DNA from 3 places in the Microbacterium daqui genome. Region 2 is predicted to be linked to each of the others. Evidence: predicted binding sites of a transcription regulator. Region 2 holds the regulator's gene; each other region holds the start of a gene.
The links. The regulator HrcA, encoded in region 2, represses chaperone genes, less so after heat shock. The targets are predictions, from matches to a motif close to TTNGCACTCGNNNNNNNCGAGTGCNAA.

Region 1: groES (co-chaperone GroES) is a predicted target of HrcA. The motif match lies at 1,555-1,581, and genes of this name have one in related genera.
Region 3: groL (chaperonin GroEL) is a predicted target of HrcA. The motif match lies at 1,665-1,691, and genes of this name have one in related genera.

What each region holds. Positions count from the first base shown of each region.
Region 1 covers NZ_JBNTKF010000002.1:180,569-183,844, reverse strand. Annotated here, with positions in the region: gene rarD (EamA family transporter RarD) at 113-1,045, opposite strand; gene groES (co-chaperone GroES) at 1,178-1,474, opposite strand; gene ACQUSY_RS02165 (THUMP-like domain-containing protein) at 1,699-2,886, shown strand; gene ACQUSY_RS02160 (hypothetical protein) at 2,958-3,276, opposite strand, start outside.
Region 2 covers NZ_JBNTKF010000001.1:54,809-58,084, reverse strand. Annotated here, with positions in the region: gene ACQUSY_RS00270 (16S rRNA (uracil(1498)-N(3))-methyltransferase) at 1-270, opposite strand, end outside; gene dnaJ (molecular chaperone DnaJ) at 270-1,376, opposite strand; gene hrcA (heat-inducible transcriptional repressor HrcA) at 1,412-2,440, opposite strand; gene ACQUSY_RS00255 (ankyrin repeat domain-containing protein) at 2,517-2,918, opposite strand; gene hemW (radical SAM family heme chaperone HemW) at 2,920-3,276, opposite strand, start outside.
Region 3 covers NZ_JBNTKF010000005.1:10,092-13,367, forward strand. Annotated here, with positions in the region: gene groL (chaperonin GroEL) at 9-1,625, opposite strand; gene ACQUSY_RS04475 (LytR C-terminal domain-containing protein) at 1,770-2,321, opposite strand; gene ACQUSY_RS04480 (DUF3263 domain-containing protein) at 2,299-2,595, opposite strand; gene ACQUSY_RS04485 (DUF2332 family protein) at 2,637-3,276, opposite strand, start outside.

The sequences.
Region 1 (3,276 bases), on a different contig from region 2:
AGGTCAGTGTCACCACAATACGAGTTCAGACGCATTAACAAGGTCTCAGTGCGCTAACGTTTTCGCCGAATGCCGCTTTTTGACAAATCATCCGATGACATCTGCTACTCGACTAGGGGGTTGGCTCGACCGGCGGCACACTGGCACGCGCGCGTCGACCGGCGATCACCGAGTCGGTGATGAACACCGCAAGCGCCGCCCACACGACGCCGAACCCGATCCAACGCTCGAGCGGCATCGGCTCCCCCATGATCCACACGCCGGTCGCAAACTGCATCAGCGGGGTCAAGAACTGCAGAATACCGACGACGGTGAGGGTCGTGCGGCGCGTGGCTGCGGCGAAGAGGAGAAGCGGAACCGCGGTGGCGACACCAGCGAACATCAGCAGGAGCGTGTGGCTGGTACTGATATTTCCGAACGTGATGCCGACGGTTTCTCCCACCCAGATGAGCTGGGCAATGGCGATCGGCACGAGCCAGAGCGACTCCAGCGTCAGCCCGCTCAACGCGTCAACACGCGGGCCAATCTTCTTCTTAATGAGACCGTAGACACCGAAGCTGCCGGCCAGCAGTAGTGCAATCCACGGGAAGGCGCCGTACCCGACCACGATGACTACGACGGCAACGCCAACGAGGCCGACGGCCGCCCATTGCAGGGGGCGCAGGCGTTCGCGCATCACAAAGACGCCGAGCAGAATCGTGACGATCGGGTTGATGAAGTACCCGAGCGCTGTCTCGATAATGTGACCCGTCAGCGTCGCGAGCACGAACACTTGCCAATTGATGTAGATCAGTACACCGGCGAGCACCGTCAGCCAGATCGTGCGCTTGCTGGAGAAGATCGCCTGCAGTCGCCCCCACGAGCGCGTAACGGCAAGCAGAATGGCGCACAGCGCCAGCGAGAAGAAGATGCGCATTGCGACGATCTCCCACGGCCCGGTCGGGGCCAGCGTGAGAAAGTACAGCGGCAAAAATCCCCACAGTAGATACGCGAGCAGGCCGTAAATGAAGCCGAGTTTGCGCTCGCGCTGGTCGGGAGAAGTCACAGCTTCAGGGTATCGCCGCGAGCTGCCTCCGCGCGCACCGCAAGCCCATGGTTCCGCTGCCCCCATCCAGAGACAGCACAAGGCCCGTGTGACGAATCACACGGGCCTTGAAAAATGCTTTCGCAGTGCGCCTTAGCGAACGACGATGGCGAGCACGTCGCGGGTCGACAGCACGAGGAACTCCTCGCCGCCGAACTTCACTTCGGTGCCACCGTACTTGCTGTAGAGAACGCGGTCGCCCACAGCGACGTCGAGAGGCACGCGGTTGCCGTTGTCGTCAATACGACCGGGGCCAACTGCGACGACCTCGCCCTCCTGGGGCTTCTCCTTCGCGGTGTCCGGGATGACCAGGCCGCTAGCCGTGGTCTGCTCTGCCTCAACCTGCTTGATGACGATGCGGTCCTCGAGCGGCTTGATGGAAACCGACACGGTTTACCTCTTCCTTCTGGCGAATCAAGATTATTGGCACCCACACCTGGCGAGTGCTAATGCCAAGTCTACGACTGCAATTGGCACTCATGCAACGCGAGTGCCAACTTCGGCGCGGTTATCGCTTTGGGCGGAATGATGACGGAACCATGGGCTGCGTTTGCGGGGGTGGGCTGGCGAGCTGAACCACGGTGCGGCAAGTGTCGGCAAACTAGGCTGGCGGGATGGAGATGTCTGAACTCGTCACGCTGCTGTCGCACGAGGCACTGGAGCTCATCGACGAGGTCGGCCCGATTGCGTCGAGTGATGACGCGTTAAAAGCGGTGACGCGGATGCGTGCGGCCGGACACTCCCCCGATCTCACTTCGGCCGTCGTGACGCAGGCACGGTTGCGCACGCGCGCACAGGCGAAGTTTGGGCCGTTCGCGGCGCGCATGTTGTTTACGCAGGCGGGGCTTGAGCAGGCCACGCGCATGCCGGTCGCCGCCCGTCACGCGCGGCGGTTTGTCGCCGCAGGCATCGAATCGGTCGCTGATCTCGGGTGCGGTATCGGTGCCGACTCACTCGCGTTTGCCGGCGCCGGCCTGCGCGTACTGGCCGTTGATGCCGACGCCGTGACCGCGGGAATCACCGCCCACAACCTGGCACCGTTTGGCGACATGGCCGAAGTGCGCAACAGTTTCGCCGAAGACGTCGCCCTCGAAGGGATTGACGCCGCGTGGCTCGACCCGGCGCGGCGCACGAAGGGGCACAGCGAGACCAAGCGCGTCACCGCCGCCGACTACTCACCGCACCTGGACTGGGTATTCGGGCTGGCCGATCAGCTGCCGATCGGCGTGAAGCTCGGGCCCGCGCACGACCGCGACGCGCTCCCCGCAGACGCCGAGACTCAGTGGGTGAGCGTTGATGGCGACGTTGTTGAACTCGTGGTGTGGACAGGCAGGCTCGCTCGCCCCGGCGTGCGGCGTGCGGCCCTCGTCGTTCGCGGCGACCAAGCGCACGAACTGACCGCGCCGGCCGATGCTCCCGATGAGGAGCCCCGCGAACTCGGCGCGTTCTTGCACGAGCCCGATGGTGCCGTCATTCGCGCACGCCTGGTTGGGGAGGTGGCGCGATCGCTTCAGGCTGGCCCGGTCGCCGACGGCATCGCCTACCTCACGTCTGATGCGGCGTTGACAACTCCGTTTGTGTCATCGTTCCGCGTCCGCGAGGTGTTTCCGGCCGACGTGAAGACCCTCGCGAAAGCGCTGCGCGGCCTCGACATTGGCACGCTCGAGATCAAGAAGCGTGGCATGGACATTGACCCCGCCGTCTTCCGCAAGAAGCTCAACCTCAAGGGTTCGCAGTCAGCGACGTTGATCTTGACGCGTGCCGGAACCAAGCGGGTCGCGATTCTCGCGGATCGCGTCTGAACGCCGGTTCATCGAAGGCGCGCTGACCCGTGTGAGTTCAAGCGTGCCCGAGACACCCAGACGAGTGTCAGCTAACCGAACCAGTGCAGTTGAGTGCCGGCCCACCACAGCCAGCCCGCGCTGTAGATCGTGGCAAGCGCGCCGAGCGCGATGCCCCACGCGCCGAGGCGGATGCTCTCTTCGGGCTTGTGGATGGCAATGATGCCGAGCGTGATGCCAATGAGTGCGAGCGGGAACGCCCAGCCGACAAAGAACGAGGTAGCCAGGCCCGCGAGGGCGAACGAGACGGATGATCCGCCATAGCCCTTGCGAATCGATGCGACAGGCAGCCACCGCACCGATTTCGTGGTCGGCGTGGCACCGGTGTCGGTCGCGGCGTCGAGTTCGGTG
Region 2 (3,276 bases):
GCGATCGCCCTTAGCGAGCGCCTGCACCAGCACGATGCGGGGCGTCTGCTCGTCGAGCTGCTGGCGCTGCGCCAGCGCAATCTCCACGCGCTTGGGAGCAACCGACGCGACAACGCCGGTTACCCATGCGCCGAGGCCATCGCCCAGCGTGACTGTTTCGCCAACGCGCACGCGCCGCACGGCGGCTGCGTGGTGCGCCTCGGGGCCGGTGAGCGCAACAGACTCCCCCGCCAGCTCCTCGGGAGAATCAACGATGAAGTGCAGTGCCATTAGTGCGTACGGAACCGGTCGCGCAGCTTGGCGAACAGCCCCTGCTGGTGCTGTGCGAGCGCTGGCTTCGGCGATTTCATCGAACCCTGCAACTGCTCAATGAGCGCACGCTGCTTGCTGTCGAGCTTGGTCGGCGTGACGACGTGAATGCCGACACGAAGGTCGCCGCGGTTGGAACCGCGCAGCGGCGTAATACCGCGGCCCTTGATCGTGAGTTCGTCACCAGACTGTACGCCCGGGCGAATCTCCAGGTCGACGGCGCCATCGAGGCCGTCGATCGTCGTGGTCGTGCCGAGAATGGCGTCGGGCATCGCCACTTCGAGCAGGGCGACGAGGTCATCACCCTCGCGCGCGAATGCGGCGTTGGGAGAAACCTTGATCTCGAGGTACAGGTCGCCGTTCGGGCCGCCAGCGGGTCCTACTTCACCCGAGCCGGGAAGCTGCAGACGCAGACCGTCGTCGACGCCGGCGGGAATGTCGAGCGATACCGTGCGACGCGAACGTACGCGACCCTGGCCAGCGCACGTGACGCACGGCGACGGAATCGTGGTTCCGTATCCGCGGCACACGTTGCACGGAGCGTTCGTCAGCATCGTGCCGAGCAGGCTCCGAACCTGCTGCTGAATGTGTCCGGTGCCACCACAAATGTCGCACGTTTGCTCCGAGGTTCCGGGCTGGCAGCACGACCCCTGGCACGTCTCGCACAGCACGGCGGTGTCAACCTCGATGTCACGGTGCACACCGAAGATCACGTCAGCGAGCTCGACGGTGACCTTGACGAGGGCATCCTGACCGCGCTCGCGGCGCGAACGCGGACGCGGACCACGCGACTGACCGCCACCGAAGAACGTCTCGAAAATGTCACCGAAGCCACCGAAACCGCCGCCGCCGCCGAATGCGGAGTCACCGCCGTTGTCGTAACGCTGACGCTGTTCGGGGTTCGAAAGCACGTCGTACGCGTGGGTGACGAGCTTGAACTGCTCTTCGGCCTCTTCACCCGGGCTCACATCGGGGTGAAGCTGACGCGCAAGCTTGCGGTACGCCTTCTTGATTTCTTCGGTCGTCGCATCGCGCGAGACACCCAAAACTTCGTAGTGGTCTGCCACTTCAGCCTTTCTCGGGGCGCATGCCCCTCATCACGTCAGCGACGTGTGTCATCTTCGTCCAGCAACCGGGTCAGGTACCGCGCGACAGCGCGCACGGCAGCGAGGTTGCTGGGATAGTCCATGCGCGTCGGACCCATCAGCCCAATACGCGCACGGGAGCCAGGGGCGTCATAGTCACTCGCAACCAGTGAGGCTTCGGAGAGGCCAAACGCAGCGTTTTCGGCACCGATCGAGGCGGCAAGCCCCTCACGGTCACCCACCATTTCTTCCATCAGACGCACGAGGGTCGCCTGCTCTTCGATGGCTTCGAGGAGCGGGTGAATGGAACCACGGAAGTCGAGTTCGCGACGCGCGAGGGTCGCAGCGCCCGCCATGACGAGCTTGTCTTGGCGAAACTCATCGAGCTCTTCGGCCACCGTATCGATGAGCGCCGTGAATACAGCATCGGTGTTGGCGGGATCTTCGCGGTGTGCGTCCAGTCGCGCACTCGCGGTGCGAACTTCGTTGCCGGTGACGAGCGTATTCAGCTGCACTTTGAGCGCCTGCGCATCGTTCTCGGTGACCTCCTGCGGGAGGTGCACGATGCGCTGCGACACGCGACCGGTGTCGGTTACCACGATCACGAGCATGCGCACAGGAGCCAGCAGGACGAGTTCGATGTGGGTGACGGTGGCACGCGCAAACGACGGGTACTGCACGAGCGCGACCTGACCGGTCAGCTGGGTGAGACACCGCACGGTGCGCGACAGCAGATCGTCAAGGTCGGCGGGTTCGTCAAGGAAAGTGGAGATCGCGGTGCGCTGCGCCGTGCTCAGTGGGCGAATCTCTGCGAGGTGGTCGACGAAGACGCGGTAGCCCTTGTCGGTGGGTACGCGGCCGCTCGACGTGTGCGGAGCGACGATCAGCTCTTCTTCTTCGAGAAGCGCCATATCGTTGCGGATCGTGGCCGCTGAGACACCAAACGCGTGGCGATCGACGATGGACTTGGAGCCCACTGGGTCGCGGGTTTCGACGTAGTCCTGCACGATCGCACGGAGAACCTGGAGTCCTCGTTCGGATACCACGACCTCTCCTCTCGCTGGCACTCAGTACGGTCGAGTGCCAATTCTACCGCTTCCGGGTGGGAGAACGGCGAACGCCTCAGCGTGCCGCGTGCTTCAGCAAGACCGCAGTCATTTGGGTCAGTTGAAACTGGTCGGCAATATCAAGCGCCGAGTGAAAACCGAGTTCCGGGTCTCCGCCGGCATCAAGCAGCATCTGCAGAATGTTTTCATCGTTACGGAAAACTGCGCACGCGATAGCCGTCTGCCCCATCGTGTTCTCGACGTTGAGGTCTGCTCCGAGCTCGATGAGCGCGGCGACCGCCTCCGGCTGTTGCGCGTAGGCGGCAACGATGAGCATCGTGTCGCTGCGAGCATTGCGGGTGTCGACCGGCACGCCAGCGCGCACCATTTCTGTCAGCTCGGCGACCCGACCTTCGCGAGCCAGCGCAAAGGTTCCGTTGACCACTTCTTCGCTGAGACCAGCGCCCGGGTTTTCCATGTCAATCCTCCGTCAATGCGCGAACCACGGCGTCCGCGAGCAGTCGACCACGTCGTGTCAACACGATGCGGCCTCGGAGCGCTGCGGCGGGCTCGACGAGCTCGTCGGCGATGAGTCCGGCCACGGCGGAGCGACGCGATGCAGGAATCTGATCGATCGCCAGGCCCTCGCGAATGCGGGACTGCAACAGCACCCGCTCGAGGATGGCGGCGGAACCATCGACGGTTTCGCGCGCGTACGCAGGACTGTGCGAAGCGGCGAGGCGCTGCGCGTAAGCAGCGGGGTGCTTGACGTTCCACCAGCGGGTGCCGTCGAGGTGTGAGTGGGCGCCGGGGCCATACCCCCACCAGTCGGCGCC
Region 3 (3,276 bases), on a different contig from region 2:
TCAGAGACTTAGAAGTCCATGCCACCCGACGGGTCACCCATCGGAGCTGCAGCCTTTTCGGGCTTGTCAGCAACGACGACCTCGGTCGTCAGGAACAGACCGGCGATCGATGCAGCGTTCTGCAGTGCCGAACGCGTCACCTTGGCGGGGTCGATGATGCCCTGTGCGAACATGTCACCGTACTCACCGGTTGCAGCGTTCAGGCCCTGGCCGCTCGGCAGCTCAGCAACCTTGTGCGCAACAACGCCGGGCTCCAGACCCGCGTTGAGTGCGATCTGCTTGAGCGGAGCTTCAATTGCCACGCGAACGATAGCAACACCCGTTGCTTCGTCACCGGTCAGTTCAAGCGAGTCAAGAGCCGACGCTGCCTGCAGCAGAGCCACGCCACCACCGGGGACGATGCCCTCTTCGACAGCAGCCTTTGCGTTACGCACGGCGTCTTCGATGCGGTGCTTGCGCTCCTTGAGCTCAACCTCGGTTGCAGCTCCGGCCTTGATGACTGCAACGCCACCGGCAAGCTTTGCCAGGCGCTCCTGCAGCTTCTCGCGGTCGTAGTCGCTGTCGGTGTTGTCGATCTCGCGGCGGATCTGGGTAACGCGACCCTCGATCAGCTCTGCCTCGCCAGCGCCCTCAACGATGGTCGTCTCATCCTTGGTGATGATGACCTTGCGAGCACGACCCAGAAGGTCAAGCGTTGCGTTCTCGAGCTTAAGGCCGACCTCTTCGGTGATGACCTGGCCGCCGGTCAGGATAGCGATGTCCTGCAGCTGAGCCTTGCGGCGGTCACCGAAGCCGGGAGCCTTAACAGCTGCCGACTTGAAGATGCCACGGATCTTGTTGAGAACGAGCGTTGCGAGTGCTTCGCCCTCGACGTCCTCAGCGATGATAACGAGTTCCTTGCCGTCCTGGATGACCTTGTCAACGATGGGCAGCAGGTCCTTGATGTTACCGATCTTCTGGTTAGCGATCAGGATGTAGGGGTCTTCGAAGACCGCTTCCTGACGCTCAGGGTCGGTGACGAAGTAGGGGTTCAGGTAGCCCTTGTCGAAGCGCATACCTTCGGTGAGCTCCAGCTCGGTGCCGAACGTGTTCGACTCCTCAACGGTGACAACACCTTCCTTGCCGACCTTGTCGATAGCTTCAGCAATGAGCTGACCGATAGCCGGGTCTGCAGCCGAGATCGATGCGGTAGCGGCGATCTCTTCCTTCGACTCGATTTCCTTAGCGTTCTCGAGCAGCTGAGCGGTGATGGCCTGAACAGCCTTCTCGATACCGCGCTTCAGCGAGATGGGGTCAGCGCCGGCCGCGACGTTGCGCAGACCTTCGCGCACGAGTGCCTGTGCGAGAACCGTAGCGGTCGTGGTTCCGTCACCAGCGACGTCATCCGTCTTCTTGGCAACTTCCTTGACGAGCTCTGCACCGATCTTCTCGTACGGGTCGTCGAGCTCGATTTCCTTGGCGATCGAGACACCGTCGTTCGTGATCGTGGGAGCGCCCCACTTCTTCTCGAGCACAACGTTGCGACCGCGCGGGCCAAGGGTTACCTTGACGGCGTCAGCCAGGATGTTGAGTCCGCGCTCGAGGCCACGACGTGCCTCCTCATCGAAAGCGATGATTTTAGCCATGAGTCTTTCGTCCCTCCTGGACGTCGGCGAATCAAATTTTTAGCACTCAGTGATGGCGAGTGCTAAGAACCATTCTGGCACTCACCCCATGCGAGTGCAAGCCACACCGCTCAGCCCTGGGCGGACAAAAATCGTGAGGCGTACTTAGCCTGCGGGCGCGAAATCGGCACCGATGACAATGGTCAATTGCGCGGACTCCGCGACATCACCCATCTGGTAAACGTCGCTCTGCTCGATGAGCGCTTCATTCATGAGGCCGGCAACGCCCAGGGCGGGGCTCTGATCGCCGGGCAGCGGGTAGTACACCGTGGTGTGCTCGAAGTCTTTGTCGTCGGAGTCAATCGAGAAGATTTGCTCTTGCGTCCACCCGGCGGTCACGAGCAGTTGCGTGACTTCGGCAGTCTTCGCTTCGTCGGGCGTCGCGTTGAGAATTAAGATCGAGTAGCTCGTGTCAATGCGAGGCTCGACCGGTGCCTGCGTGATCGTCGTGTCGGGCTTGTCTTCACCGAACGTAATCTTGCCCATGACAACCAGAGAGCCAAAAACACCCCCGGCGAACAGCACGACAGCCGCAACCGATGCCCACAGGAACGTGGCCCACCCGCGACTGCGCGGCAACTCGGCGCGGTGCGCTCCGACGCGGCCCTTGTCGCGGGCTACATCATCGAAGCGATCACGCGGGAAGTTCGAGGGCACCCGATGATGCTATCGAACCCAACCCCGAATGCTCGGCAGATTCTCTCAGCAAAGGGGCTCTGCCCGCCCGCTGGCGTCTGATGCGTGCGACCAAGAATGGGTCGGCGGCGACAGCCGCCGGCGACGCGCTCACCCTCGCGAGCACCTGGTAATACCGCACCGCTGACAGCCCCCAACGGGCCTCGATTTCTTGCGCTTTGGCGGCCGAGTGTTGCGGCCACTTGGCTTCAAACAGCAAGAGGTCGTGCGCCGGAACCACGGGTGAAGTGCTCATGATTGCACCGTACGCGGGGCCTCAGACATTACGCCCGAGCATCACGATTCGGCGTCGTCAAACCAGTCGATCCAGCGCCCGAGCGGGTCAGCGGCCGCCAACACCACGCCATTGCGGGCGAGCGCAAAGCCATCGTCGGGCACGCGGTCGGTCGCCGTTGTCCACGCCGAGTGCAGGCCCGGGGCATCCAGCGTGATCCAATCATCTGCAAGCTCCTGAACGACTTCGATGAGTCGCTGTCTGCCCGCCCACGGAATATGCGGAAGTACACCAGGCGTCGTGATGACGATGCGAGCACCGGCGGGAGCCTCGGCGACCACCGCCGCGAGCACATTCGCGCCATCCCCCGCCACCAGGAGTGGAGGTTCCGCCGCCGCGATGTCGAGCGCCGCGGCGATACGCTCCTCGCGGCCCGTTTCTCCCGGCCACACCAGGGCGCGCAACCACGCGCGGTCGGCGTCATCGCGGGCATCGAGCGGGTTGATATCGACGCCGGCACGCCACACGATGTTGGGCGCGCGGAGCGGCGGAACCACGGCGCCGCGAAGCTCGGACTGCAGCGTCACAGAGCTGCCATCGTCGGGCGCCCAGGCCGCCACCTCACCCGTCGGTGCAACGTATGAGTAGGCGTATCGGTCGGGGTACAGGCAGAGGCCCGCCGACGCTCCGACTTCAACCAGC